3 regions of the Xanthobacter dioxanivorans genome follow, and region 1 is predicted to be linked to each of the others. Evidence: riboswitches for the same ligand, from Rfam matches in the RefSeq annotation. Region 1 holds a riboswitch; each other region holds the start of a gene.
What was found. Region 1 has a riboswitch for cobalamin ahead of EZH22_RS20560 (CbtB domain-containing protein). Riboswitches for the same ligand answer to the same signal wherever they lie in the genome.
Positions count from the first base shown of each region.

Region 2: another riboswitch for cobalamin. It lies ahead of EZH22_RS26185 (DUF1636 family protein); the one in region 1 lies ahead of EZH22_RS20560 (CbtB domain-containing protein).
Region 3: another riboswitch for cobalamin. It lies ahead of EZH22_RS09180 (energy-coupling factor ABC transporter permease); the one in region 1 lies ahead of EZH22_RS20560 (CbtB domain-containing protein).

Region 1 is NZ_CP063362.1:4,411,829-4,421,624, forward strand. Features, by position in the region: gene waaC (lipopolysaccharide heptosyltransferase I) at 1-818, shown strand, start outside; gene rfaD (ADP-glyceromanno-heptose 6-epimerase) at 894-1,877, shown strand; cobalamin riboswitch at 1,926-2,125, shown strand; gene EZH22_RS20560 (CbtB domain-containing protein) at 2,174-2,350, shown strand; gene EZH22_RS20565 (CbtA family protein) at 2,364-3,116, shown strand; gene cobU (bifunctional adenosylcobinamide kinase/adenosylcobinamide-phosphate guanylyltransferase) at 3,113-3,634, shown strand; gene cobO (cob(I)yrinic acid a,c-diamide adenosyltransferase) at 3,694-4,263, shown strand; gene EZH22_RS20580 (cobyric acid synthase) at 4,269-5,723, shown strand; gene cbiB (adenosylcobinamide-phosphate synthase CbiB) at 5,707-6,678, opposite strand; gene EZH22_RS20590 (metallophosphoesterase family protein) at 6,909-7,664, shown strand; gene EZH22_RS20595 (polysaccharide biosynthesis/export family protein) at 8,100-9,122, shown strand; gene EZH22_RS20600 (vWA domain-containing protein) at 9,346-9,796, shown strand, end outside.
Region 2 is NZ_CP063362.1:5,619,323-5,629,118, forward strand. Features, by position in the region: gene EZH22_RS26175 (5-oxoprolinase/urea amidolyase family protein) at 1-2,360, shown strand, start outside; partial or broken gene EZH22_RS26180 (allophanate hydrolase-related protein) at 2,443-2,829, shown strand; cobalamin riboswitch at 3,029-3,244, shown strand; gene EZH22_RS26185 (DUF1636 family protein) at 3,385-3,801, shown strand; gene cobW (cobalamin biosynthesis protein CobW) at 3,798-4,835, shown strand; partial or broken gene cobN (cobaltochelatase subunit CobN) at 4,851-8,197, shown strand; gene cobG (precorrin-3B synthase) at 8,194-9,495, shown strand; gene EZH22_RS26205 (precorrin-8X methylmutase) at 9,509-9,796, shown strand, end outside.
Region 3 is NZ_CP063362.1:1,932,844-1,942,639, forward strand. Features, by position in the region: gene EZH22_RS09150 (class I SAM-dependent methyltransferase) at 1-455, opposite strand, end outside; gene EZH22_RS09155 (DUF7657 domain-containing protein) at 557-2,713, opposite strand; gene EZH22_RS09160 (EamA family transporter) at 2,785-3,153, opposite strand; gene EZH22_RS09165 (carboxymuconolactone decarboxylase family protein) at 3,483-4,007, shown strand; gene EZH22_RS09170 (hypothetical protein) at 4,142-4,531, shown strand; gene EZH22_RS09175 (copper chaperone PCu(A)C) at 4,635-5,210, shown strand; cobalamin riboswitch at 5,352-5,569, shown strand; gene EZH22_RS09180 (energy-coupling factor ABC transporter permease) at 5,611-6,288, shown strand; gene EZH22_RS09185 (MarR family winged helix-turn-helix transcriptional regulator) at 6,352-6,816, opposite strand; gene EZH22_RS09190 (ABC transporter ATP-binding protein) at 6,907-7,611, opposite strand; gene EZH22_RS09195 (ABC transporter ATP-binding protein) at 7,608-8,381, opposite strand; gene EZH22_RS09200 (ABC transporter permease) at 8,378-9,796, opposite strand, start outside.

The sequences.
Region 1 (9,796 bases):
GAGGTGGGGAGGTGGCGCGCATCCGGGCGGCGCTTGCGGCGGAGCCCTACGATCTGGTCATCGATGCCCAGGGGCTGATGAAGAGCGCCGCCGTCGCCGCCCTCGCCCGCGGTCCCCGTCACGGCTTCGACCGGGCGAGCGCGCGCGAAACCGCCGCGGCGCTGACTTATTCCCGCCGCCACCACGTGCCCGAGGTGGAGCACATGGCGGTGCGCATCCGCAAGCTGTTCGCCGCCGCGCTCGGCTATGGCCTCGAAGGCCGGCCGGCCGATGCGGGCCTGCGGCCGGCACCGGTGGATGGCGCGCCCTATCTGGTCTTTCTGCACGGCACCACCTGGCCCACCAAGACCTGGAGCCTGGCCGGGTGGCGCGCCTTGGCCGACCTTGCGGGCGCGGCCGGGCTCGAGGTGGTGCTCTTCGCCCACGGGCCGCAGGAGCGGGCGCGGGCGGATGCCATCGCCGAGGGGTTGCCGCAGGTGCGGCTCCTTCCGCCCCAGACGCTTGAAACCCTTGCCCCGGTCATCGCCGGTGCCGCCGGGGTGGTCAGCGTCGATACCGGGCTTGGCCACCTGGCCGCCGCCTGCGGGGTGCCGACAGTGGGTCTGTATGGCCCCACCGATCCGCGCCTGACCGGCCTTTATGGGCCGCGCGCGCTGGAGCTGAAGGCACGCCGGCCCTGTGCGCCATGCGAAAAGGCGGTCTGCCGCATCGCGCCGGAAACCCGGGAGGGGCCGCCTTGCCTCGCGGACATCGCCGCCGTCGAGGTATGGAACGCGCTCACCCGCCTGCGCGCCGGTGCCGCGATGGACAAGGCCTGAGCCGGCATGGCACACGGGGCTCCCGACAGACGAGGGGAGCCCGACATGACCCGACCGGTGGCGCTGAGCCGCGACCTGCTCCTCGTGACCGGCGGTGCCGGCTTCATCGGATCGAACATCGCCCGCGCCGCCGCCGAGGATGGCTACCGCGTGGTGGTGGCCGACTGGCTGGAAGACGGCCCCAAGTGGCGCAACATCGCCGATATCCCACTCCATGACGTGATCCGGCCCGAGTCGGTCAACGCCTTCGTGGAGAAGGAGGGGGGCCGCCTCACCGCGGTGGTGCACATGGGCGCCATCTCCGCCACCACGGAGCGCGACGCGGACAAGATCGTCGCGCGCAACATTCGCGCCAGCCTGGACCTGTGGGAGTTGTGCGCGCGCAAGGCGCTGGGCCTCATCTACGCCTCCTCCGCGGCCACCTACGGCGACGGCGCCGACGGCTTCGTGGATGCGGAGGAGGCCGCGGCGCTCGCGGCCCTTGCCCCGCTCAATCCCTACGGCTGGTCGAAGCTGTTCGTGGACCGGCGCGTTATGGCCGACGTGGCGGAAGGCCGGCCGCGCCCGCCGCAGTTCGCGGGGCTGCGCTTCTTCAACGTCTACGGCCCCGGCGAGGCGCACAAGGGCGACATGCGCTCCGTGGTGCACAAGATCTATCCAGCGGCGGCGGCGGGCGAGAGCGTCACGCTGTTCAAGTCGCATGACCCGCGCTACCCGGATGGCGGGCAGTTGCGCGACTTCGTCCACGTGTCCGACTGCGTGGAGGTGGTGCGGTGGCTGCTCGAAAGCCCGGACGTCTCCGGCATCTTCAACGTGGGCACCGGCGTGGCGCGTTCCTTCGCGGACCTCGCCAACGCGGTGTTCTCGGCGCTCGGCATCGCGCCGGACATCACCTATGTGGACATGCCGGAGAGCCTGCAGAAGGCGTACCAGTATTTCACGCAGGCCGACGTTGCCAAGCTGCGCTCGGCCGGTTTCACGCGCCCCTTCACCTCGCTGGAGGACGGTGTCGCGGCATATGTGAACGGCCACCTGAAGCCGCGAAACGCGGTGACGTGAGACACCCTGCGCCCCCGACGGCGCGGTTGCGATGCGCTGCGGGAGGCTTATAGTCGCGGTGTCGTCGGTGTCCGCCCCCCGGGCGGACGAAAAGGGAATGCGGTGCGGGCCTTGGGCCCAAAGCCGCGGCTGCCCCCGCAACTGTCGGCGGTGAGCGGACCTGCAAGAGGCCACTGGAGCAATCCGGGAAGGCGCAGGCGCCGTGATGAACCGCGAGCCAGGAGACCTGCCGACGCGCATCGCCCGTTCAGGGCATCACCACCGGGTCCTCGGCGGGAGGATCGAAAGGGTTGGACATGACGACGCGCACAGACTCCCTCGTTCAGGCCGGGCTTGCCTCCCGCGCCGTCCAGATCACGTTCGCGGGCCTGCTCGGCCTGTTCATCATCGTCGGCACGGGCTTCACCAGCCTGCCGGCCCTGCACAATGCGGCGCACGATTATCGCCATTCCACCGGCTTTCCCTGCCACTGAGGGGAAAACCATCATGGCTATCTTTCGCGCCCTCGTGTTCGCGGCGGCGATCAGCGGACTTTTGGCCGGCCTCCTGCTGGCCGTGATGCAGCAGACCGCAACCGTTCCGCTTATCCTCAAGGCCGAGACCTACGAGGAAGCAGCCCCGCCTGCGGTCCATGACCATGCCTCCCATGACCATGCCGCCCAAGACCATTCCGATCCCGGCCCGGCTGGTGCCGGCCAGGTGGCCGCCGGCCATGACCATGCGGACGAATGGACCCCCGCGGAGGGGATGGAGCGCCTGCTCTACACCGCCCTTGCCAACGTGGTGGGCGCAGCGGGCTTCGCGCTGCTGCTCCTTGCTGTCTCGGAGGCCGCCGGCGGCCTCTCCGGATGGCGGGACGGGCTCGCCTGGGGCCTTGCCGCTTTCGCCGCCGTTGCGCTGGCGCCGAGCATCAGCCTTCCTCCGGAACTGCCCGCCATGCCGGCGGCGGACCTCCTCGCTCGTCAGGCATGGTGGGTCGGCACGGTGGTGGCGACGGGCGCCGGCATCGCGCTGCTGGTCTATGGCCGCTCGCTGCCGCTGGCGGCGCTCGCCGTCGGTCTCATCGTGCTGCCCCATCTGGTGGGCGCGCCCCAGCCGGCGAGCCACGACAGCCCGGTGCCCCACGCCCTCGCCCAGAGCTTTGCGGTGACGGTGGTGGTCACGAGCTTCGTGTTCTGGGCGGTGCTCGGTGCCCTCGCCGGGTTCCTGCGGCAGCATTTCACCCGGCGCGCCGCTTGAGCGGTGGCCTCGTCCTCGTCCTCGGCGGCGCGCGCTCCGGCAAGAGCCGCTTCGCCGAGGCCGAGGTGGAGCGCCGGCCGGCCCCCTGGGCCTATGTCGCCACCGCCGAGGCGCGGGACGCCGAGATGGAGGCGCGCATCGCCCACCACCGCGCCCGCCGGAGCGTGGGGTGGGAGACGCATGATGCGCCCCTCGATCTCGCCGGGCTTCTGGCGAAGCTCCCGCCGGAGCAGCCGGTGCTGGTGGACTGCCTGACCCTGTGGCTCACCAACCATCTGCTCGCCGAACATGACCTGTCGACCGAGGGGGCGGTGCTGGAGCAGGCGCTGGCGGCGCGGCGCGGCCTCACGGTCTGCGTCGCCAACGAAGTGGGCTTCGGCATCGTCCCGGACAACGCGCTGGCCCGTCGCTTCCGTGACGCCGCGGGCCTGCTCAACCAGCGCCTCGCCCGCAGCGCCCGGCGCGTTGTGCTGGTGGTGGCCGGCCTGCCCCTCATCGTGAAGGACGAAACGCCGTGACCGATCCCGCACCGCCCGCCGCCGCGGAGGCGGCCGAAGCCGCCCGCCATCGCGCGAAGATGGCCAAGCGCAAGGCCGTGCAGGACCGGGAAGTGGCCGGCAAGACCGTCGAGAAGGGCCTGCTCATCGTCCATACCGGCCCCGGCAAGGGGAAAAGCACCGCGGCGTTCGGTTTGGCCTTGCGCATGCTCGGGCGGGGCGGGCGCGTGGGCGTGGTGCAGTTCATCAAGGGCGCCTGGCAGACCGGGGAGGCCGAGGCGTTTTCCGCGTTCGGGGACAAGGTCGTCTGGCACACCATGGGCGAAGGCTTCACCTGGGAGACGCAGGACCTCGTCCGCGACCGCGCCGCCGCCGCCCGCGCCTTCGAGCGGGTGCGGGAGCTGATGGCGGATGACAGCATCGACCTGCTGGTGCTCGATGAGCTCAACATCGCCCTGCGCTACGACTATCTCGACCTCGCCGACGTGGTGGCGACCCTCACCAACCGCCGCCCCGGCCTGCACGTGGTGGTGACCGGGCGCAATGCGAAGCCGGAGCTGGTTGCCGCCGCTGACCTCGTGACCGAGATGGGCCTGGTGAAGCATCATTTTGCCGCCGGCGTGAAAGCGCAGGCCGGCATCGAGTTCTGACCTCCATGGCGCGCGCGCTCATGTTCCAGGGCACCGGCTCCGACGTGGGCAAGTCCCTGCTCGTTGCCGGCCTTGCGCGGGCCTTCACCCTGCGCGGGCTCAAGGTGCGGCCGTTCAAGCCGCAGAACATGTCCAACAATGCAGCGGTGACGGCGGACGGCGGCGAGATCGGCCGGGCGCAGGCGCTTCAGGCGCAGGCGGCGCGCGTTCCTTCGAGCGTGCACATGAACCCGGTCCTGCTCAAGCCGCAGGGCGAGAGCGGCGCCCAGGTGGTGGTGCAGGGCCGCGTGCACGGCACGGCGAAGGCCGCCGCCTACCAGGGCATGAAGCCCTCCCTCCTGCCGTTCGTGCTGGAGAGCTTCGGCCGGCTGAAGGCGGAGGCCGATCTGGTGCTGGTGGAGGGCGCCGGCAGTGCCTCCGAAGTAAACCTGCGGACCGGCGACATCGCCAACATGGGTTTCGCGCGGGCGGCGGACGTGCCGGTGGTGGTCATCGGCGACATCGACCGCGGCGGCGTCATCGCCAGCCTCGTCGGTACCAAAGTGGTGGTCGACCCCGCCGACGCGGCCCTGATCGCCGGTTTCGTGGTGAACCGGTTCCGTGGCGATCCGAGCCTCTTTTCCGCGGGCATGGCGCTGATCGCCGAGAAGACCGGCTGGGCCGCGCTCGGGCTGGTGCCGCATTTCGCCGACGCCGCCCGCCTGCCGGCGGAGGACGCCCTTGCCTTGTCCGCCCCGCCCGCGCCGAACCCCGGTGCAACCGTGCGGATCTGCGTGCCGATCCTGCCCCATGTCTCCAATTTCGACGATCTCGACCCGCTCGACGCGGAGCCCCAGGTGGAGGTGAGCCGCATCCGCCCGCATGAGACGCTCCCGCCCGACACAGATCTCGTCCTCCTCATCGGCTCCAAGGCCACCATCGCCGACCTCGCGGCGCTGAAGGCTGAGGGCCTGCACCACGACATCCTCGCCTTCGCGCGGCGCGGCGGGCGCGTGCTCGGCCTGTGCGGCGGCTACCAGATGCTGGGAGAAACCATCGCCGATCCGGAAGGGGTCGAGGGGGAGCCCCGAATCGCGCGCGGGCTCGGGCTGTTGAAGGCCCATACGGTGCTGTCGGGCGAAAAGCGGCTGGAGGAGGTGACGGGGACCGCCGCTGGCGCCGTCTTTTCGGGTTACGAGATGCATATGGGCATCACCGCCGGCACGGATACGCAGCGCCCGTTCGCCATGCTCTCCGACGGTCGGGCCGACGGCGCAATCGCCGCCTCCGGGCGGGTCGCCGGGACCTACGTGCACGGCCTGTTTGCCTCGGACGCCTTCCGCCGGTCGTGGCTGGAGGGGCTTGGGGCTGAGGATACCGGCGTGGCCTACGAACGGGAGGTGGAGGCGACGCTCGATCGCCTCGCGGCGCACCTCGAGGGGCATCTCGACCTCGACCGCCTCCTCAGCCTGGCACGATGAACGGCAGGGCGGCGCCGGCCAGCACGATGAGCATCAGCATTGCATCCGCCCGCCGATAGAGCCGGAGGGCGGCCCGCACGTCCGCGGCGGTCACCTCGCTGCGTCCGTTGCCCATGTAGGCGTCCTCGGTGAGGACGCCGGCATAGACCTTCGGTCCGTTCAGCTTCAGGCCCAGCGCGCCGGCCATGGCCGCCTCCGACCAGCCCGCATTGGGCGAACGGTGACGCGGGGCATCGCGCAGCATGGCCTGCCGGGCTGCCCGCGCATCGGCTCCCGGCGTCACGGCGGCGGCGGCGATGAGCAGCATGCCGGCAAGGCGCGAGGCCGGCAGGTTCACGTAGTCATCGGTGCGGGCCGAGGCCCAGCCGAAGGCGGCGTGCCGGGCGGTGAGGTGGCCGATCATGCTGTCGGCGGTGTTCAGCGCCTTGTAGGCCGCGCCTCCAGCCAGCCCGGCGACGCACATCCAGAGGGTGGGCGCGACCACGCCGTCGGAGAAGTTCTCCGCCAGGCTCTCGATAGCGGCGCGGGCGACGCCGGCTTCGTCCAGCGTCTGGGGATCGCGCCCCACGATGTGGCTCACCGCCGCGCGCGCGGCATCGAGCCCCTCAACTTCGAGCGCCTGCGCGACGCGCGCCACATGCCAGTGCAGGGAGCGCTGGGCGATGAAGGTGCTGCCGACGAGGCCGATGAGAACAAGCCCGAAGGGCAGGGGGCGAAGCAGCCATTCAAGGGCGAGGGCGGGGGCTGCCGCCCCGACCAGCACGACCAGCAGGGCGAAAATGCCGAGCAGGCGACGTCCGGAGGCGGAGACGCCGGGCCGGTTCAAGCCATGGTCAAGGACGACGATGAGACGGCCGATCCAGATCACCGGATGGCCGATGCGCCGCACCAGCCATGCCGGATAGCCGAGCAGAGCCTCCAGCGCCATGGAGAGCGCTGCCACGTCGAACGCCATCGAGAGTCCTTCCCCAACGTACCGGCCATCCGCAAGCTTGGCCGCTTTCCTCGAATCACAGGCCCGTGAAAGGAGGTAAGCCAAAGCCCGCGTGCGCCCCTGCCGGGATGCTGCATCGCAATAATGACTTCGCAAAAATCAAAATGTCATGTTAATGTAAAGTCTTCTAGCGGTTTGCAAGGCGCCGTGCCAGCACGGTGGGGCGCTGGGCCGGCACGGCGGGTAGTGTCATGAATATGCTGAAGCCCCGACCCCAGGTTGCTCCCGAAGTCCTGCACGAGCCGGTGGCTCCGATCGTGCCTGACGATGTGCGCATCTACGCCGTGGGCGACGTGCACGGGCGCCTCGATCTCCTGACCACTCTTCAGGCGGCCATCGACGAGGACATGGAGGCCCATCCAGGTCCCGCGTGCATGGAGATCTATCTCGGGGACTACGTGGATCGCGGGGCACACTCCGCCGGTGTCCTCGATACCCTGATGGAGCGGGCGAATCATCGCCGTGTCGTCTGCCTTTCCGGCAACCATGAAGCGGTGATGCTCGATGCCATGGCCTCCCAGGAGGCCTTCTCCCACTGGCTGCGGATGGGCGGGCTCGAAACGGTCTTTTCCTACCTTCCGGCGGCTCCGGGGATCGAGGAAGCGCAGCTGTGGCTCGACTGGCGCAGCGCCGTGCCGCAGGAGCACGTGGCCTTTCTGCGCCGTCTCTCAACCAATTACGTGTGCGGCAACTATCTGTTCGTCCATGCAGGCCTGCGCCCGGGCATCCCGCTCGAGGCGCAGCGGCGGGAAGACATGCTGTGGATCCGGCGGGAGTTCCTCGACTGCCCCGACTGGTTCGGCCATTGCGTCGTCCACGGCCACACGCCCATGCGCGATGCGGAGGTTCTCGGCAATCGAATCAACATCGATACCGGGGCCTATGCAACCGGGCACCTCACCTGCCTGGTACTCGAGGGTGCCGATCGCTTCCTCATCGCCACGTGAGGCTGCCTCGCTTTCCGTTGGATCACTTAAGCCCATGCACGGCTTGAGGTTTAGTGGCGCAACCTGAGCGGGAGCGCTCGGGTGCGATCCTCAAAGCTGATTTTGCACCCTGTTTTGCGGTATCATGATACGATGCCACCTGTTGCGAAGAAACTACAAGGCCTTCCAAACGCCAGCGCCCACGGGCTTTCACCCCCTTTCTGAATTTTCGCGAGATGCCCCCCGTGTTATGGCGTGGTCAATGCTTTCGCTGGGGATTTCGTAGTGCACACTTTCCAGAACGGCTGGCTCGGACGCCTTCGGATCGCCGGTTGCATTGCCGCTGCAGCTTTGCTCGCGGGATGCAATCTTCTTCCGGCTTCGGGGCCCTATAGCGCGGAAGTACGCAATCCGCAGACGCAGGACACCGATGGTGTCGGCTACAAGCTGGTCCCGATGACGGCCAGCGTCGTCCGGGTTCTGTCCCAGCTGGACGGGGAAGGCCTCATCGGCACCTTCCGCAACGACCGCCGCCCCATCCCGGACGTGAAGATCGGAATCGGCGACCTCGTGGGCGTTTCGATCTTCGAGGCGTCCGCCGGCGGCCTGTTCATCCCGGCGGAAGCGGCCTCGCGCGCCGGTAACTTCGTCGACATTCCCACACAGCAGGTGGACAGCACCGGATCTATCTCGGTTCCGTATGCCGGCCAGCTGAGGGTCGCGGGCCTGCGCCCCTCGCAGGTGGAAAAAGAGATCATCGACCGTCTTCGCAACCGGGCCATCGATCCTCAGGCCGTGGTGACGGTGAAGGAGCAGCGCTCCAACACGGTGACCGTTCTCGGCGAGGTGGACGCGCCCATCAAGTTCCCGCTGACCGCGAACGGCGAGCGCGTTCTCGACGCCATCAGCCGCGCCGGCGCCACGCAGAACAAGGGCTACGACATGTTCGTGACCCTGCAGCGCGGCGGGCGCGAAGCCACCATCAGCTTCAACCGGCTGATCCGCGATCCGGTCAACAACATCTATCTGCAGCCGTCCGACACCATCTACATCTACGGCCGCGCGCGCACGTTCCTCGCCTTCGGTGCCTCGGGCAAGCAGGGACAGTTCAACTTCAGCGACGATGCGATCAGCCTCAGCGAGGCGGTGGCCAAGGCCGAGGGCCTGGTGGATGCGCAGGCGGACCCGCAGTCCGTCTTCATGTTCCGCCTGGAGAACCGCTCGACTCTGGAGCGCATGGGCGTGGACGTGTCCGATATTCCCACCGAAGGCAAGGTGCCCACCATCTACACGGTGAACTACCGGGAGCCGACCGGCTTCCTGCTGACCACCAAGGTGCCCATGCGCAACAAGGACATCATCTATATCGGCAATGCCGGTTCGGTGGAGATCACCAAGTTCCTGAACCTCGTGCTCCTCGGCGCCACCACGGCGCGGGAAATCGCGGACGCGAACTCCATCCTGTACGGCCCGAACTGAGCGGGAGCGGCGCCGGGTTTCCGGCGCCCGTCAGCCTCGGAAGTGCTCGCGCCCCGGCTTTGCCGGGGCGCTTTCGTATGAAGCGCCTGCATCCCGGCGCGTCGGGGCGGCGTTGCGAGAATGCAGGGTGTCGAGACCGGCGGGATTTTGCTTCGCCCAGCCGAGGCGGGTTATCCTCGCAAGGGCTTTCGCGGCAGACGCGCCTCAGGAAGGATCGACCCGCATGTTCATCGCCTTCTTCGAGGCGCTCAAGGCCGCCGGCGTGCCGGTTTCGGTGCGCGAGTATCTCACCCTCATGGAGGCCATGGACAAGGATGTGGCCGGCCGCCAAGTGGATGCCTTCTATTATCTCGCCCGTTCTTGCCTGGTGAAGGACGAGCGGCACCTCGATCGGTTCGATCAGGTGTTCGGCAAATGCTTCAAGGGGTTGGAGGCGATTGCTGATGAGATGGGTCAGGCGATTCCCGAGGAGTGGTTGAAAAAGCTCGCGGAAAAGCATCTCTCCGACGAGGAGAAACGCCAGATCGAGGCCCTGGGCGGTCTCGACAAGCTTCTGGAGACGCTGAAGAAACGCCTGGAGGAGCAGAAGGGGCGCCACCAGGGGGGTAGCAAGTGGATCGGCACCGCCGGTACCTCGCCCTTCGGCGCCTATGGCTACAATCCGGAAGGCATCC
Region 2 (9,796 bases), 1.2 Mb from region 1:
ACGACTATTCCTTCCGCCGCGCCAACGCGCTGGTGGGCAATGCGGAAACCGCCTGCGCGCTGGAGATGACCGTCAACGGCCCCACCCTGCGCTTCCACGACGATGCGAGGGTGGCCATCTGCGGCGCCCTGATGCCGGCGACGCTGGACGGCGCGTCCGCCCCGCACGATGCGGCCTTCAAGGTCGAGGCCGGGCAGGTGCTGGCCATCGGCGCCATTTCCGGGCCGGGGCAGCGGGCCTATCTCGCGGTGAACGGCGCATTCCAGGCGCCGGTGGTGCTGGGCTCGCGCGCCACCTTCGCGCTGGGACAGTTCGGCGGCCATGCCACCGGCACGCTGAAGGGCGGCGATGCGCTCCACCTCGCCCCGAAGGCGGCGCGCCCGGCCGTTCCCGCCGGGGTGAACATCCCTCCCGCCCCGCTGACGCGGGAGTGGACCATCGGCGTCGTCTACGGCCCGCACGGCGCGCCCGACTTCTTCCGGGATGAAGACATCGCCGACCTCTTCGCCGCCACCTACGAGGTGCATTTCAACAGCGCCCGCACCGGCGTGCGCCTCATGGGGCCGACGCCCCGCTGGGCGCGCACCGATGGCGGCGAGGCGGGGCTCCATCCCTCCAACATCCACGACAACGCCTATGCCATCGGCGCCATCGACTTCACCGGCGACATGCCCATCATCCTCGGCCCGGACGGCCCCTCCCTCGGCGGCTTCGTCTGCCCGGCGGTGATCGCCCGCGACGAGCAATGGAAGATGGGGCAGCTCAAGCCCGGCGACACCGTGCGCTTCGCGCCCCTCGCTCGGCCGGATGATCCCAGTCCCGAATGCCCTCTCACGCCTGCGGGCGCCCTGCCAACCTCGTCCGGAGGGAGCGCGACCGGTTTGCCCTCTCCCCTCGCGGGAGAGGGTGCCGAGCGGAGCGAGGCGGGTGAGGGGGCTGGCGACGTTCGTCCGGATGGTTTCCGGTCTCTTCCGCCGGCGCCCCCCCTCACCCCCGCCCCCTCTCCCGCGAGGGGAGAGGGGAGGCCCGCACCGGCGGCGATGGTCACAGACAGCCCGGTCGTGGGAGAGGGAGCCCCGCGCGGCGCTCCCTCGCGGCGAAGCATCGACCCCGGCTCCCCCATCCTCGCCCGGCGCGAAGATGGACCGGTGCGCGTGGTCTACCGCCGGCAAGGCGACGACAATCTGCTGGTCGAGTTCGGCGACATGCATCTCGACATCGCCCTGCGCCTGCGCGCCCATCTTATGGCGCAGGCGGTGCAAGAGGCACGCCTGCCGGGGATCATCGACCTCACCCCCGGCATCCGCTCGCTGCAGATCCACTATGACGGCGCGGCGATGCCTCGCGCCAACCTGCTCGACGCCCTGGCCGAGATCGAGAGCGGCCTGCCCCGCGCCGAGGACGTGGTGGTGCCGAGCCGCGTCGTCCACCTGCCGCTCTCCTGGAACGACCCGCAGGCCGAGCTGGCCATGCGCAAGTACCAGGAGCTGGTGCGGCCGAACGCGCCGTGGTGCCCGTCCAACATCGAGTTCATCCGCCGCATCAACGGGCTTCCCGACGAGCAGGCAGTGAAGGACATCATCTTCGGCGCCAGCTACCAGGTGCTCGGCCTCGGCGACGTCTATCTCGGCGCGCCGGTGGCCACCCCCATCGACCCGCGCCACCGCCTCGTGACCACCAAGTATAATCCGGCCCGCACCTGGACGCCGGAGAACGCGGTGGGCATCGGCGGCGCCTACATGTGCATCTATGGCATGGAGGGGCCGGGCGGCTACCAGCTCTTCGGCCGCACCATCCAGATGTGGAACACGTGGCGGAGCACGCCGGAATTCCGCGACACCCCCTGGCTGCTGCGCTTCTTCGATGAGATCCGCTTCTTTCCGGTCTCCCATGCGGAGCTGACGGAGGCCCGCGCCGCCTTCCCGCACGGGGCCTATCCCGTGCGCATCGAGGAAGGCCGCTTCTCCTATGCGGAGTATGCGGCCGGTCTTGCGGCCAACGCCGCCGAGATCACCGCCGGCAAGGCCCGCCAGCAGGCGGCGTTCGAGGCCGAGCGCGCCCGCTGGAAGGCGGAGGGGCTCGACAGCTTCGTGGTGGAGGACGGCGCCGGGCCGTTCAGCGAAGGCGAGATGCCGGAGGGCTGCTTCGGCGTGTCGGCCAACGTGCCGGGCAACGTCTGGAAGGTGCTGGTGGAAGCGGAGGCGATGGTCGCCGCCGGCGACACCATCGCCATCATCGAATCCATGAAGATGGAGATCTCCATCACCGCCCACGCCTCCGGACGGGTGCGGGAAATCCGCGCCGCGCCCGGCCGCACCATCCGTTCCGGCGACATCGTCGCCGTGCTCGAAGCCTTGTGAAGACAGCGTGGTGAGGAATCCCATGGCGAACGATCTGCCGCTCAGCGCTTATCGCTCCTCGACGGCCCCGCTTCCCGACGCGGTGCCCATCGCGGTGGTGGGGGCTCACCTCACCGGCATGCCGCTGAATGCCGAGCTCACGCAGGCTGGCGGCGTGCTGGTGAAACGCTGCCGCACGGCGCCGGACTACCGCCTGTTCGTGCTGCCGGACACCACGCCCCAGAAGCCGGGCGTGGTGCGCGAGCCCGGCTTTGCCGGGCCGGGGCTGGAGGTGGAGGTGTGGGCGCTGGAGCCGGCCGCCTTCGGCCGCTTCGTCGCCCGCATCCCGGCGCCGCTGGGCATCGGCAAGCTCAGGCTGGAGGACGGCAGCGAGGTGCCGGGTTTCCTGTGCGAGGCCCATGCGGTGGAGCGGGCGCAGGAGATCACGGCGCTGGGCGGCTGGCGCGCCTATGTGGCCGGGCGGGGGTAGGTCGTTCAGCCCGCACCAAACCACCGTCATCCTCGCAAAATCCGCCGTCATCCCCCGGCTTGTCCGGGGCATGACGGCGGATGGAAGCGGCGCCATCGGCAAATCCTTGCGCCGTGTCCCGGCTCTCCTTCCGCTGACGCCCTCGTCAGCCGGGACACGGTGGCGACGCGCCCCATTTGACATTCCCCCCCGCCCTGCCTTTAGTGGCCGGGTCGAAGGTCCCGTGCTGCACCACGGGCGCAAAAGGGAATGCGGTGCGGAAGGCCGGGGCACGCGTGCTTTGAGCTTCCAATGCCGTGGCTGCCCCCGCAACTGTAAGCGGTGAGCCCCTGCCAGACGCCACTGGAGTGATCCGGGAAGGCGGCGGGGGCGCGGAACCGCGAGCCAGGAGACCTGCCTTCGACAAGGTCCGCGCCGGGCGGGGTGCTCCGGTTCTGCGTCCCTTTGAAGCCCGCGCCTGCGGGCATTGCGCGCACCTTGGGATGTCGACGGGTGGAGCGCAGCGACCTTCCGGACCTTTCGGGCGATGCCGGCGCGGCTGAGGCAACCGCGCCGATGACGACCCCCGAAACCGACGCGCCCGCCAGCGCATCCGCGCGCCGCGACCCGCCGGCCGTCACCCTCTTCGTCTGCACCACCTGCCGCAGCGCCCCGGACGGAGCGTTGCCCGCCGACGGCGTGGCCCTCGTCGAAGCCACAACCGCCCTGACGGCGCCCCCCGGCATCGTGGTGAAGGGCGTGCGCTGCCTCGCCAACTGCAAGCGCGCGCTGTCCGCCGCCATGGTCCGCCGCGACGGCTGGACCTATGTGTTCGGCGACCTCACCGCCGATGCCGCCGCCGACCTGATGGAAGGCGCCCGGCTCCTCGCCGAGGCCCCGGACGGCCTCATGCCCTGGCGCGGCCGCCCCGAAAGCCTGAAGCGCGGCATGGTCGCGCGCATCCCGCCCCTTTCCCTCCCCGAGGAGCCCTGATGACCTCGCTCGCCCGCGTCCCCTGCACCATCGTCACCGGCTTCCTCGGCGCCGGGAAGACCACGCTCATCCGCCATGTGCTGGAGAATGCCGGCGGCAAGCGCCTCGCGGTGATCGTCAACGAGTTCGGCGACGTGGGCATCGACGGCGAGATCCTGAAGGGCTGCGGCATCGAGAGCTGCGCCGAGGACACCATCGTCGAGCTCGCCAACGGCTGCCTGTGCTGCACCGTGGCCGACGACTTCGTGCCGGCGCTCGACCAGATCCTCGCCTTGACCCCGCGAGTGGACCATATCCTCATCGAGACCAGCGGCCTCGCGCTGCCCAAGCCCCTGGTGCAGGCCTTCCAGTGGCCGGCCATCAAGGGCCGGGTGACGGTGGACGGCGTGGTGGCGGTGGTGGACGGGCCGGCTCTGGCGGAAGGGCGCGTCGCGCCGGACCTCGCGGCGCTGGCCGCCCAGCGGGCGGACGATGCCAGCCTCGACCATGACGACCCGGTGGAAGAGGTGTTCGAGGACCAGATCGCCTGCGCCGACCTCGTCATCCTCTCCAAGAGCGACCTGCTCGACGCCGCCGGCTTCGCCGCCGCCGAGACGGCGGTGGCCGGCAGCCTGCCGGCGGCGGTGAAGCTGGTGCGCGCCTCCGGCGGCAAGGTCGACCTCGCCGTGCTGCTGGGCCTCGGCATGGGCGCGGAAGACCGGATCGACGCCCGCCGCACCCACCATGACGACGAGGAAGACCACGACCACGACGAGTTCGAGAGCATCGTGCTCGCCTTGCCCGAGATCACCGACCCGGCCGCCCTGGCCGCGCGCGTGGTCGCGGCGGCCGGCACCCCGGACGTGCTGCGGGTGAAGGGCTTCGCGGCCGTGGCAGGCAAGCCCATGCGCCTGCTGGTGCAGGGCGTCGGCCCGCGGGTGTCGCACCATTTCGACCGGCCTTGGGGCGCGGGCGAGGCGCGCAGCGGCGCGCTGGTGGTGATCGGCCTCAAGGGCTTCGACCGCGCGGCGGTGGAGCAGGCGATCCTCGGCTGAGGCGATAAGCACCCCATGCACATCCTCGCCACCACATCGACGACGCTGGAGGACCTGGCCGAGCCGGTCGACCTTGCCCAGCCGCCCGGCGACATGGTGGCGCTCTCCTTCGCCGACAGCGACCTTCTGGCCCTCTCCGCCGCGTGGCGGGCGCGGCGCGACGACCTGCCCAGCCTGCGCCTCGCGCGGCTGAAGGACCTGCGCCATCCCATGTCGGTGGATTTGTGGGTGGAGAAGGTGGCCAGCCGGGCCAAGGTGGTGCTGGTGCGCCAGCTCGGCGGGCTCGACTGGTGGCGCTATGGCGCCGAGCGGCTCGCGGCCATGGCCCGCATGCGCGGCATCGCCCTCGCGTTGCTGCCGGGGGAGGACCAGGACGACCCGCGCCTTGCCGCCCTCTCCACCCTGCCGCGGGCGGAGCTTGCACGCTGGCTCGCCTATTTCCGCGCCGGCGGGCCGCAGAACATGGGCGCGCTGCTGGACACCATGGCGGGCGCGGCGGACTACGCCGTCTGCCGCCGCATCCCGCCGCCCTGCCCGGTGCCGGCCGCCGCCTTCCACCGCCCCGGTGCCGGGCTGCTGGAGGCGGGCGAGGCCCGGCGCGCGGCGCGGTCCGATGCGCGGGCCAAGGCCCTCATCCTGTTCTATCGCTCGCAGTGGCTGGCGGCGGACACGGCGGCCGTCGATGCCCTGGCGACCGCGCTTGAAGCGCGCGGCATCGCGCCGCTCTGCCTGTTCGTGCCCAGCCTGAAGGCGCCGGAGGCCCGCGCCGCCGTGCGCGCGGCGGCGGCGGAACTCGCTCCGGCGGTCATCGTCACCACCACCGCCTTCGCCGCCGGGGAGGCGGCCGAATTGTTCCCGGCCGGCGGACCGCCCGTGCTCCAGGCCGCCCCGGCCACCACCGCCCGCGAAGCCTGGGCCGCGAGCCCGCGCGGCTTTTCCGCCGCGGATCTGGCCATGCACGTGGTGCTGCCGGAGCTGGATGGGCGGGTGCTGGCCGGCGCGCTCTCCTTCAAGGATTTCGCCGAGGCCGACGCGGACCTCGCCTTCGCCGCCGCCGTCAACCGGCCGGAGCCGGACCAGGTGGCGCATGTGGCTGATCGCGTTGCCGCCTTGGTCCGCCTCGCCGCGACGCCCCGCGCCGGGCGGCGGCTGGCGCTGGTGCTGCCGGACTATCCGGGCGCGGAGGGCCGCTCCGGCTACGCGGTAGGGCTCGACGTGCCGGAGAGCGCGCGGCGGCTCCTGGAAGCCCTCGCCGGCGCCGGCTACGCCATCGGCCCCGCCCCGGCGGATGCGAAGGCCCTGCTCGGCGCCCTCGCCCCCGCCCCGGCCCTGACGCTGGACGCCTACCGGGCCGCCTTCGCCCGCCTGCCCGAGGCCACGCAGGCCTCCGTCATCGCCGCATGGGGCCCACCGGAGGCGGACCGGGATGTGAAGGACGGGGCCTTCCACGTCCGGCTCGCCCGCTTCGGCGCTCTCACCCTCGCCTTCGCGCCGGATCGCGGCGCCTCCCTCGACCGGCGCGCCGACTATCACGACCCGGCCCTGCCGCCGCGCCACGCCCTCATCGCCTTCGGCCTGTGGCTGCGCGAGGGGCTCGGCGCCCACGCCATGATCCATCTCGGCGCCCACGGCACGCTGGAATGGCTGCCGGGCAAGGCGGTGGCCCTCACCCCGGCCTGCTTCCCGCAGGCGGTGATGGGCGCGCTGCCGGTGGTCTATCCCTTCATCGTCTCCAATCCCGGAGAGGCGGCGCAGGCCAAGCGCCGCCTCGCCGCCGTCACCATCGGTCACCTGCCACCGCCCTTGGCCGCCGCCGGCCTCACCGAGGCGGAGCAGAAACTGGAACGGCTGGTGGACGAATATGCCCAGGCCGACGGCCTCGACCGCCGCCGCCGCGAGCGCCTCGCCGCGCTCATCGTCGAGACGGCGGCGGAAACGGGCCTCGCCGCCACCGCCGGCGTCACGGCCGGCGCCGACCCGGACGAGGCGCTGCGCCGCATCGACGCCTGGCTGTGCGACCTGAAGGACCTCGCGGTGAAGGACGGCCTCCACGTCTTCGGCCGCGCGGCGGACGGCGAGGGCGACCCCGCCCGCCTCGCCTCGGCCGACGCGGAGACCGCCGCCCTGCTCGACGCCCTCGACGGCCGCTTCGTGCCCGCGGGCCTGCCGGCGCCCCGGCGCGGGGACGGCGGGACGTGCTGCCCACGGGCCGCAACCTGTTCACCGCCGATCCGCGCACGCTGCCCACCCCCACCGCCTGCGACCTCGCCCGCAAGGCCGCCGACGAGGCGCTGCGCCTCCTCCTCCAGGAGCATGGCGAATATCCCCGCGCGCTGGTGCTGGACCTGTGGGGCAGCGCCAGCCTGCGCACCGGCGGCGAGGAGATCGCCCAGGGTCTCGCCTTCCTCGGCTGCCGGCCGGTGTGGGAAGCCGCGACCGGCCGCGTCACCGGCATCGAGGTGCTCCCCCCCGCCGTGCTGGGGCGCCCGCGCATCGACGTGACCTTCCGCATCTCCGGCTTGTTCCGCGATATCTTCCCCACCCAGATCGCCCTGCTGGACGCCGCCGTCCGCGCCGTCGCGGACCGGGACGAGGAGGACGCGGAAAATCCCCTCGCCGCCGCCCGCCGCCGGGGCGAGGACCCCGCCCGCCTGTTCGGCTCTGCCCCCGGCGCCTATGGCGCGGGCATCGAGGCGCAGCTCCAGCGCGGCGCGTTCGAGGCGCGCGAGGAGCTCGGCCACGCCTACATGGCGGCGGCATCCCACGCCTATGGCGGGTCGGACGGCGCGGCGACCCCCGCCCCCGGCCGCTTCGCCGCGCGGCTGGCGCAGGCGGACGCCCTCGTCCACGCTACCGACGACGCCGCCCGCGACCTGCTGGACGGCAGCGAGGATGCCGCCTTCATCGGCGGCTTCGCGGCGGCCGGCGCGGCGCTCGGGCGCAAGGCCCACCTGGTGGTGCTGGACACCACCGACCCCGACCGCCCCCGCGCCCGGCCCCTCGGCGAGGCGCTGGCGCGGCTGGTGCACGGGCGCGTGTCGGCGCTTTTCATCGCCGGCCAGATGCGCCACGGCCCGCGCGGGGCGGCGGAGCTGGCCGAGACGGTGGACCGCCTCGTCGCCTTCGCCGAGACCACCGAGCAGGTCCCCGGCGCCCTCATCGACCGCCTCCACGCGGCCTATCTCGGCGATCCGGCGGTGCGAGCCTTCCTGCTCGACCAGAATCCGGATGCCGCCCGCGCCATCGCCCGCCGCCTCGCCGATGCGCGCCGGCGCGGGCTGTGGCACCCGCGCCGCAACGATCTCGACGCCGATCTGGAAGCCCTCGGCGCCGCGCCCCAGCCCAAGGAGGCCGCCGAATGACCCCGGTCCCTCCGACCCGACGGGGCGCCTGCCCGGCCTTTCTCTCCCCCATGGAGACCGGCGACGGCCTGATTCTGCGCCTCGTGCCGGCGGATGGGACGCTCGCCACCGCCCAGGTGCGCGGCCTCGCGGCGGCGGCCATCGCCTTCGGCAGCGGGCTCATGGAGGTCACCGCCCGTGGCAGCCTCCAGGTGCGCGGGCTGAGGCGCGAGACGGTCGCGCCCCTGCAGGAGGCCACCTGGGCGCTGGGCATCACCCCGCGCCTGGGCCTTGCCATCGACGTATCGCCGCTCTCCGGCCTCGATCCGCGGGAGATCGCCGACGGGCGGCCCCTCGCCGATGCCATCCGCGCCGGGGCTGCGGCGCTGGCCGACCGGCTGGGACCGAAGGTGTCCGTCGTGATCGACGGCGGCGGCGCCATCCGCCTCGACGGGCGCAAGGCGGACGTGCGGCTCGTCGCCATGCGGCCGGGGTCCGACGTCCTGTGGTCCGTGGCCATCGGCGGCGGCGCGGCGGTGCTCCTGCCCGAGGCCGAGGCCGCGGCGCGAACCGTCGCCGCGCTGGCCGGCCTCGCCGCCCTCGGCCGCGCCGCCCGCGCCACCGACCTTCCCGGCGGCGCCGCCTCTCCCCGCCTCGCCGCCACGGCCCGCTCGCCCATCGGCCTGCTGCCCCTGGCGGATGGCTCCCTCGCCTGCGGCATCGGCCTTCCGTTCGGGGCGGCGGACGCCGCCACCTTCACCGCCCTCGCCGACGCGGTGGACGCCGCCGGGGCGCGGGACCTGCGCCCGGCGCCGGAGCGGGGGCTCATCGCCACCGGGCTCGACGCCGCCGGGGCCAGGGCCTTCGCAGAGGCAGCCGAACGGCTCGGCTGCCTCGTCCGCGCCGACGATCCCCGGGCCTTCATCGCCGCCTGCCCCGGCGCGCCGGCCTGCGCCTCCGCCCATTTCCCCTCGCGCCAGCTTGCGCCGGCCGTGGCACAGGCGCTTGGCCCGCTGCTCGACGGGTCGGTCACGGTCCATCTGTCCGCCTGCAGCAAGGGCTGCGCCCATCCCGCGCCGGCCACTCTCGCCTTCGTGGGCATGGACGCGCGCGTCGCGCTGGTGCATGAGGGCGCGGCGTCGCAGGCGGCGGGGCCGCTGCGGCCGGCGGACACGCTGGCCGCGGACCTCGCCGCGCTGGCCGAGGGCGCCATCCGCGTCCGCCGGCCCGGGGAGACCGGCCGCGAGGCGTTGCGGCGCATGGCAGTTGCGGACCTGTGGGCCAGCAAGGGACATTTGAAAGCGATGATCGAGACGTGACGGGCCGCGCAGCATGACCTCATCCCCAGACTATGTGCGCGACGGCACCGCCATCTACGAGCGCTCCTTCGCCATCATCCGCGCCGAGGCGGACCTGTCGCGCTTCTCCCCGGACGAGGAGGACGTGGCGGTCCGCATGATCCACGCCTGCGGCCTCGTGGAGGCGGCGCGGGATTTCGTGTTCGGCCCCGGCTTCGTCGCCGCCGCCCGCGCCGCGCTGACGGCCGGCGCGCCGATCCTGTGCGATGCGCAGATGGTGGTGCACGGCATCACCCGCGCCCGCCTGCCGGCCACCAACGAG
Region 3 (9,796 bases), 2.5 Mb from region 1:
GGGAATTTCGCGGTATTCGAATCGGCCGATGTCGCCTGGTCCGGCGTGCCCCTCATCTCGGTGAAATGATCGAACGTGAAATTCGAGGACGGTATGGTGGCCGTGCAAAAATCGACCAGTTGCTGGTCGGCTTCAAGGCCGAAATAAAGGCCGGAGGGCAGCAGGTACCGCGAGAGCGGCAGCGCTATTCGGCCGGCGCCGCTGCCGATTTCAAGAACGGCATGATCCGGAAGCAGCCGGCAATGGGAAATCAGGAATTCGACCCACTCAAGACCGACAAAGATGAACAGTTCCTCGGTGGTGTCTCCCGCAGAGCGGGCGGCGAATGCATCATCGACTTCGAATCGCGGCAGGTGGTCGAGCACTGTCGTCACCGCGCGAGCAAAAAAAAGCCTTTGGGCATCGTCGAAGCGGGATATGTCTTCAGGCGAAAATCCGAGCGGCTTTGGGCGCATGACAATTCCTCCGGGAAACAGAAAATATGCCGCATTCAGTCTGAAATCGGCAGGGCCCGCAACGTCTTCCGCCTTCGGCTGGGAGTTCCAATCGGCGCCTCTCATGGGAGCTGGCGGAGCCGGTGCCCGCCGCGTGCCGGATCATGGGAGACGAGGGCGAGCGCGGTGAGGGGGAAGGCCTGCGCGGGCGGATCGGCGGCGATGTTGAGCTCCAGCAGAAACCCGGACAAAGCAAGCGCATCGTCCTTGAAGTAGGTGGCCACATCGAGCCGGGGAACGCGAACGGCGCTGGCCGCCAGGATGCGCATGGGCGCGGGTTGCCCCGGCTGCAGGCAGACGGCGAGCCGTTGTCCGGCCGACCAGTTTTCCAGCACGGCCCAACCGCGGATGACCACCCGCACCCGGCCGGCCGCGGTCTGCGTCGCCGCCATGGCGTCCATGACGCCGCCTTCGGCGAGGTCCCCGGCGGCGCCCCCGGCCGGGCGGCATTCCGCGGCGATCTCCACCGGCAGGCCGGTGCCGAAGCGCTGGATCGGCACGAAGACCGCGTCCATCCTGGGAACGCTCACGTCCGGCGTCGCCATGGGGACGATCTGCGCATATCGGTTGAAGGCGAAGCGCAGGTCGTCCGGCGCCATCTCCGGAAGCCGCGCCGCGAAGAAGGCGACCTGCGGCTTCCACAGAACAGTGTTCAAGGCGGAAATGCCGAGGCCGTTGATCATCCCGCCGACGGGGCCTTCGACCACGGCCATCCGGTGCGGGGGAGCGTCGGCGAGCATCCGAAGCGCCCGCACGTAGGGCGTGTCGTGATCGGCGAAGATCGGCCCTGCGGATTGCAGCGGGTTGAAGCCGCCGAAGGTGAAGAGGCCGGTGGCGGCGACGACGGCCAGCAGCGGTCCGCGCGCGTTGGCGGACGCGGGGACCCGCGCGCACGTCCTCACCAGCAGAAGGCCGAGGACCGGAACGATGATGATCCAGTCGAATATCGCGCGCGCCAGCATGAGGGGCACCGCCCGGTCGGGCCGCGGGAACATCACGCCGGCGACCACGATCTTCGAGAACAGCCAGGCGGCGAGCACCAGGGCGCAGAACACGCCCACCCGCGGGGCATTGATGCGCCAGGGCACCTGCGACCCGATGACGGCAAGGCCCAGCGTCAGGATCAGCCCGGCGCCCCACAGCAGCCGGGTCGGGGGAATGATGTTCCAGAGCAGCAGCCGGCCCAGCTCGACGGGCACCGGGAGCATCATCCAGCACAATGTCAGCCCGAGGCCGAGCGCCGGGACGATGGCGGCGCGGGGATGGTGCGCGATCCAGCGCCCCAGGGCGCGGTGATCTGCAAATACCAGGAGCGAGAGCGGCAGAAAGCTGCTGACGACGCCAACCTCGCACGGGTTGGCGTCGGGAATGAGAGAATCGAACTGCAGGAGATTGAGGTAGGGGAACAGGTGGGCCACGGCCATGAGCCACGGCATGCCGCCGCCGGAAAATTCGCGACGGCCGGGATAGATGGTGTCGCGCATGACGGCGGCGACATCGCCGTAATAGGCCCAGACGGTCGCCATCGCGCCGCACGCGACCAGCACCGCCAGGGCCACGCGGCGCCAGTCCAGGCTATCCGGCCGGAATGCCACGAGAAGAATAAAGAAAGCGAAAGTCGCGGAGATGATGAACGGGGGATAGACGAGAGACAGAACCCACACCGTCGCGACATAAAACAAGATCGCGGACCGCAGGAGCCAGGGCCAGCGGGCCAGGTAGACCACCGGAATCCAGGGAGCGAGGGCAAAGGTGGCGGCGTTGGAGCTCCACCAGAATTGGGTGAAATGGGACCCGAGCAAGATGACGGCGGCCGCCGATGCGACGTTCGGCTGCGCCCCGAGCTGCCGCGCGAGGATGGCGTATCCGAACAGAAAGGCGGCGATCAGTGCAAAGTGGTACGCCGAATAGGCGAACGCCGGGTCGGCGAAGAAGAAGGCCCAGAGCTGAGGCTTGAAGGGCAGCGCCCAGTCGAGCAGGGGCAGGGCATAGTAGTTGCGCAGATCCTGCCCGTAGGGAGAGATGGTCTCGTGTCGCTGAAAGCCGCTGCGCAAAGCCATCTGGATGAACGGCGTCAGGACCAGATATTCATCGGTCCGGATGTCGCGCGGCTCGCCGAACACCAGCCCGTCCTTGTCGGCGCCGATGTGGGTCAGGACCTGCCCATAGCTCGAGGGGGTCAGGGCCTGGCTCACATAGATCACCCCCAGCAGCAGCACCAGCGCTCCCGCGACGGCGTGTGGCCGCCGTCGCCACAGGCGTCGCGCGGTGATCGCGACGGGCCGCCAAATCACGCTCCACCCCACGCGACGATGAGGACGCCCGCGATCACGAAGGCATATCCGAGCCACAGGACCGGGGTCGTCCGCTCGCCCAGAACGAAGACGCTCGCGAGCGGCACGAAGACGTAAGCGAGCGCCATGAACGGATAGGCGCGGCTCAGGTCGGTATCCCTGAGCGATAAAACCCAAAAGACGGTGGTAAATGCGTAGAGGGCAAGTCCGGAAACAAGATATCCATTCCGGGCGGCGGAGAGAGCCGAGCCGATGGTCGAAAACGCATTTTCCGGCAGTGTGCTGGCCGCAAGCTTGAAGAGGATTTGCCCAATCGCCAGAAGAGCCGCGATGCCGACGAATGTCAGCGCCTTCAGATGGTCCATAAAAGCGTTCCGAGGGCGCGCTGCCCGATGGTGAATTCCGTCTCCCGGGTGGCGCACAAACGCCTCGTCCAACTGCAACCCTGCGCTGCGAGCCTGCCAGCATACCCTTGCGATAGCAAGAATGACGATGCAGGAGCTCAGGACAATCGGGCCGAAGCCATCACGCCCGGCGCCGGCGCGGCCCGGATCCCCGCCGGGCGGCCTTTTCAGGCTTGGGGAGATTAACGCGGTCTTTTCCTCCGGCACCGGATATCTCGGTCGGGACCGGACCGCCGGATGCGCCATGGGCCTCCGGCCTTGGAACACGCCTCGTCCCGCAAGGAGGAAACATGGCCCGCATTCCTTATGGTGATCCCGCCGCCCCAGACGCGCATGCGCTGGTGGAGCGCATCGTCGCCGAGCGCGGCAGCCTGCTGCATCTCTACCAGATGCTGATCCACAGCCCGCCGGTGGCCGAGGGGTGGCTCGCCTTTCTCACCGCCATCCGCCACAGGGGCGTGCTCCCCGGCGCGCTGCGCGAGACGGTGATCATCCGTATCGCCCTGCTCAACAACGCGCCCTACGAGGCGGACCAGCACGTGCCCATCGCCCTGCGCGAGGGCGTGACGCAGGCCCAGGTGGATGCCCTGGCCAGCTGGCAGGACAGCGCGCTGTTCTCGCCGCGGGAGCGCGCGGTGCTGGCCTATGTGGACGCCATGACCCGGCAGGTCCAGGTTCCGCCGGAGGTGTTCGCGGCGGTGCGCGGCGTCTTCAATGATCGCGAGCTGGTGGAGCTGACCGCCACCATCGGCGCCTACAACATGGTGTCGCGCTTCCTGGAGGCGCTCGAGATCCACACCCACGACGCGCGCTGAGCGCCCGGCGCCTTTGGTCCGCGGGCGGAGCGCGCGGGCATCTTGACGCATGCGCCCCGCCCGGCGGGGGGGCCCATCTTGGTTGTCCGCCCGTTCGGTGGCACAGTGCCGGCCCCTTGGAGACGCCACCCGACGTGACCGCCGCCCGCCCCGCCTGGAGAGACAGGACCGCGATTCTCGCGGCCTATCTGCTCGTCCTGCAGGTGCTGCTGGCGGGCCTTGCCGCCGGTCTTTCGGTGGCGCCGGCCCTGGCCGCCGGGCCGGACGGCACGATCTGCCACGGCGCGCGCCCCGATCCGTCCCCGGCGGACCGGGACGGCGCGCCGCTCCGGCACGTGGCGGACGCATGCTGCGTCCTGGGGTGCGCCGCCTTCGGGCCCCTGGTCGCGCCGCCGTCCTCCGCCGGCGACCTGCCGGCGCGCGGCCCGGCCGCCGCGTCGCGCATGGACACCGACCGCACCTATCTTCCGCCGCCGAGGGGCGGGGCATGGTCCGCCAACCTCGCACGGGCACCGCCGGCCTGATGGCGCCGGGCCGAACCGGCCTTTTCGTCGTCGTTTCCATCTGGCTGTTGAACTGTCTCCGCGCCCGCCGGGCGGGGCGGAGCGTGCGTGCGGAGCTTCCACCATGTCCCATTTCCTGCGTTTCCCCTTCTCGCAGCCGCGGCGCGGGGCCGCGCGCCCATTTCTGCGCCGGGTCCTCTTCGTCGAGGAGATGCTCGCCGCCGGCGCCTTCGCGCTGTGCCTCCTGATGGTCTCGGCGCAGGCGCTGCTGGCGCACGAATTCAAGGCCGGCGCCATCGAGATCGGCCATCCCTGGTCGCGGGCGACCCCCGGCGGCGCCTCCGTGGCGGCGGGCTACTTCGTGCTCAAGAACACCGGCGCGGCGCCCGACCGCCTGGTCTCCGCCACGGTGCCCTTCGCCGGCCGGGCGGAGATTCACGAAATGGCGGTAAAGGACGGGGTGATGACCATGCGCCCCCTGCCGGCCGGTATCGAGGTCCCGGCCGGCGGCACGGTGGCGCTGAAGCCGGGCTCCTACCACCTCATGTTCCTCGACCTGAAGGCGCCGCTGAAGGAGGGGACGCTGGTCGACGGGACCCTCACCTTCGAGAAGGCGGGCACCGTGGCGGTGCAGTTCAAGGTCGAGGGCGTGGGCGCCGGCGCCGCTGCGCCGGCCGAGGGCAGCGCCCACAAGCACTAGCGCGGGTCGCGTTCAGATCGACCGGCGCCCTGCCTCCACCACCGTCATGGCCGGGCTTGTCCCGGCCATCCACGCGGTTGGGCCGGCGCCAGCGGGGCGGCGTGGATGCCCGGCCAGCTTGACAGCAGGGAGGAATTGGCACCTGCTGCCGGTACGCAAGGTGACCCGGACGCGGTGCGTCCGGGCTGAAACGGGAACGGGGAAGGGCTTCTCGCCCGCGCCCCGACCGCCCCCGCGACTGTGAGCGGCGAGCGGCCTTCCACCGTGTCACTGGCAGGTTTCCTTCGGGGACCGCCGGGAAGACGGGAGGTCTGCGGCGACCCGCGAGTCAGGAGACCGGCCAGGCGTGCACGTGTCCAACCTCGGGCCGTCGGGTGAGACGGCGTAGGAGATCAAGAGAATGCATATCGAACCAGGTCTCGTGGATGGCGGGAAAATCTGGCTGAGCTACGTCACCGCCGCCGGCGCGGGCGGCTATGCCCTGAAACTCGCCTTCGACGCGGCGCGCGAGCGCGGGCTCGTCTCGCTGGCGGCCCGCTCCATCGCCACCACCGCCCTCGTCTTTTCCTTCTTCGAGGTGCTGCCGCATCACCCGGTGGGGGTGTCCGAGGTGCATCTGATCCTCGGCTCGACCCTGTTCCTCATCTTCGGCGCCGCCCCGGCGGCCATCGGGCTGGCGCTGGGCCTGCTGGTCCAGGGCCTGTTCTTCGCGCCGTTCGACCTGCCGCAATACGGCATGAACGTCACCACGCTGCTGGTGCCGCTGTTCGCCCTCTCCGCGGTGGCGCGGCGCGTCATCGCCCCGAACACCCCCTATGTGGAGCTGAAATACCGCCAGGCGCTGGTGCTCTCCACCACCTACCAGGCCGGCATCGTCGGCTGGGTGGCGTTCTGGGCCCTCTATGGCCAGGGCGTTTCGGTGGACAGCCTCGCCTCGGTCGCCACCTTCGGCGGCGCCTACATGCTCGTCATCCTGCTGGAGCCGCTGGTGGATCTCGCCGTGCTCGGCGCCGCCAAGGCGCTCCACGGCCTGAAGGGCAGCCCGCTGTTCGAGCGTCGGCTCTACGACGCGGCCTGATCGCGGCCGCCCCCCGTCCGGCTTTGATCGCGCCCGGCATCCCCCACGGGATGCCGGGCGTCGTCATTTCAGGCGGTTCAGCAGGGCGATCAGCTGCACGCGCTCGTCGGCATCCAGGGGCGCCAGCGTCTCCTCGGTGATGGCGTGCGCCACCGCGGCGGCCTCACCGGTAAGGGCGGTGCCCTCCGCGGTGAGCGCCACCACCAGGCGGCGGCCGTCCTCCGGGTCGGGCCGGGTCTCCACCAGCCCGCGCTTCACCAGGCGATCCACCACGCCCTTGATGGTGGCCGCGTCCATGGCGGTGAGGCGGCCGAGCAGGTTCTGCGAGCAGGGCCCCTTCTCGTTGAGCTTGGCCAGGGCCGCCCACTGGGTGGAGGTCAGCTCCTGCCCCATGCGGGCGCCGAAGATGAGCGTATGGCGCTGCATCGCCTGGCGCAGCAGGAAGCCGACCTGATGGTCGAGGATGTATTCGGCCTGCGCCGGCTTGGCGCGGCGGCGCCGGACGTCCGTTGCCACTTTCGTGCTCACCCCTCGTGCCCCTCCTGCCCCGTCCTTCCCGTGGGAGCGGGTCGACCGCCCGGGCCCGGCCGGCCCGAACGGTTCCCCTCCCGCCCGCCGTCACACGGCGAGATAGGCGTCCCTGACCTCCGGATTGGCCTCGAGCTCCGCCATGGTGCCAGAAAACCGCATGCGGCCCTTCTCGATGATATAGGCCCGGTCGGAGATGAGCTTGGCGAAATGCAGGTTCTGCTCCGAGATGACGATGGAGAGCCCCTCCCGCTTCATGGTGAGGATGGCGTCCGCCATCTGTTCCACGATCTTCGGCGCGAGGCCCTCGGACGGCTCGTCCAGCAGCACGAGGGAGGGATTGCCCATGAGGGTGCGGCCGATGGTGAGCATCTGCTGCTCGCCGCCGCTCATCTGTCCGCCGGGACGCTTGCGCATCTCGCCGAGGTTGGGAAACAGCGCGTAGATGCGCTCGGGCGTCCAGGTGGCGACGCCCTCGCGCGGGGGCTGCCGGCCCACCTCGAAATTCTCCTCCACCGTCAGCTGGCTGAAGATGCGCCGGTCCTCCGGCACGTAGCCGAGGCCGCGGCGGGCGATCTCGTAGGTGGGCAGGCGGGAGATGTCCTCGTCCTCGAACCGCACCGTGCCGGAGCGCTGGGACACGAGGCCCACCACCGAGCGGAAGGTGGTGCTCTTGCCGGCGCCGTTGCGCCCCAGCAGCGCCACCACCTCGCCGGTGCCCACCTCGAAGCCCACGTCGAACAGGATGTGGGCCGGCCCGTAATGGCTGTTGAGACCTGCGACCTCGAGCTTCATGCCGCGCTCTCCTCGCGATTGTAGAGCAGGCCCTCGCCCAGATAGATGGCGCGGACATCCGGATCCTTGCGCACCTGCGCGGGCGTTCCGCGGGCGATCAGCTCGCCCCGGTTCAGCACCATCACCGCGTCGGCATGCTCGAACACCACGTCCATGTCGTGCTCGGTGAACAGCACGCCGATGCCCTTCGTGCGGGCGATCTCGGCGGTGAGGCGCATGAGGTCCACCCGCTCCTTCGGCGCCATGCCGGCGGTGGGCTCGTCCATCAGCAGCAGGCGCGGATCGTTGGCCAGCGCGATGGCCAGCTCCAGCCGCTTCAGGTCGCCATAGGCCAGCTCGCCGCAGGGCCGCTCCGCCTGGGCCTCCATGCCCACGAGGGCGAGGAGGCGGTCGGCCTCCTGCCGGTGGGCGGCGCCGGCATAGCCCACCATGGCGCGCAGGCCGCCATGGAAGGACAGCAGCGTCACCTGCACGTTCTCGCGCACCGTCATGGAGGCGAAGGTGGCGGTGATCTGGAAGGTGCGCCCGACGCCCCGCCGCCACACGGCGCGCGGCGGCAGGCCGACGATCTCCTCGCCGGCGAGGATGATGGAGCCGGCGTCCGGCTCGATCTGGCCGTTCAGCATGTTGAAGCAGGTGCTCTTGCCGGCGCCGTTGGGGCCGATGAGCGCCAGGATCTCGCCGGGGGCGACGGCGAAGGAGACGCCACGCACGGCGTGCACGCCGCCGTAGGACTTCATCAGGCCCTTCACTTCGAGCAGCGCGCTCATTCCGCAGCCTCCACCTTGGCGCCGTAGCCGGCCGCCTGCGGTCCCGCCCCGTTGGGCCTGGGCGGGCGCAGGCGGTGGCGCAGGTCTTCGAGGAAACCGACGATGCCCTTGGGAAAGGCCACCACCAGCAGCACGATCACCCCGCCCAGCACCAGCTTGGACAATTCGGTCTTGCTCATCAGCCAGATGGCGAGGGCCTTGTAGACGATGGCGCCGATGACCGCGCCCGACACCGTCTCGATGCCGCCGAGCAGCACCATCACCAGCCCGTCCACCGAGGTGGGGATGGCGAGGTTCTCGGGAAACACCGAGCCCTTCAGGAAGGCGAACAGCGCCCCGGCCACGCCGGCGAAGGTGCCGGCCACGATGAAGGCGGCCCACTGGGTGGACTTGCGGTCGATGCCGATGGCCTCGGCGCGCAACGTACTGTCGCGCGCGGCGCGCAGGCCGAAGCCGAAGGGCGAGAACACCAGCATGCGCAGCAGCGCCACGCCGACGGTGACGATGGCCAGCGCCAGCCAGAAGAAGCCCTGCGGCGTCGCCGCCCAGGACGCGGGCCAGATGCCGAGCATGCCGTTGTCGCCGCCGGTCACCTCCACCCACTGGAACGCCACCGACCAGGCGATCTGCGCGAAGGCCAGCGTCAGCATGGCGAAGTAGACCCCCGACAGGCGCACGCAGAACCAGCCGAACACCACCGCGCCGGCCAGCCCCAAAAGCGGACCGACCAGGAGGGCCGCCTCCATGGGTGCGCCGAGATACTTCACCAGGAACGCCGCCCCGTAGGCGCCGAGGCCGAAATAGGCGGCATGGCCGAAGGAGGCGAGGCCGCCCACGGTCATCAGGAAGTGCAGGCTGGCGGCGAACAGCACGAAGACGAGGATCTCCGAGCCCACCGACAAGGCGTAGCTGCCGGCGAAGAAGGGAAGGGCCGCGGCCACCGCCACGGCCGCGGCCACCGCCGCCCGCTCCATGCCGCTCATGGGGCGCCAGGGCCGGATGGCGACGCCGGTGGCGGCGCGCACCGTGGCGTCGGGCTTGCCGAACAGGCCCCATGGCCGCACCACCAGCACCGCCGCCATGGCCAGGAACACGATGACCATGGAGATCTGCGGCAATATGAGGATGCCGAAGGCGTTCAGCTCCGACACCAGGATGGCGGCGACGAAGGCGCCGGTGACCGAGCCGAGGCCGCCGATCACCACCACCACGAACACCTCCACGATGATGGAGAGGTCCATGGCGTGGCTCACCGTGGTGCGCGGGATCTGCAGCGCGCCGCCCAGCGCGGCGAGGAAGACGCCGAGGGCGAAGACGGAGGTGAACAGCCACTTCTGGTTCACGCCGAGGGAGGCGACCATCTCGCGGTCCTGCGTCGCCGCGCGCACCAGCACGCCCCAGCGGGTGCGGTGGAA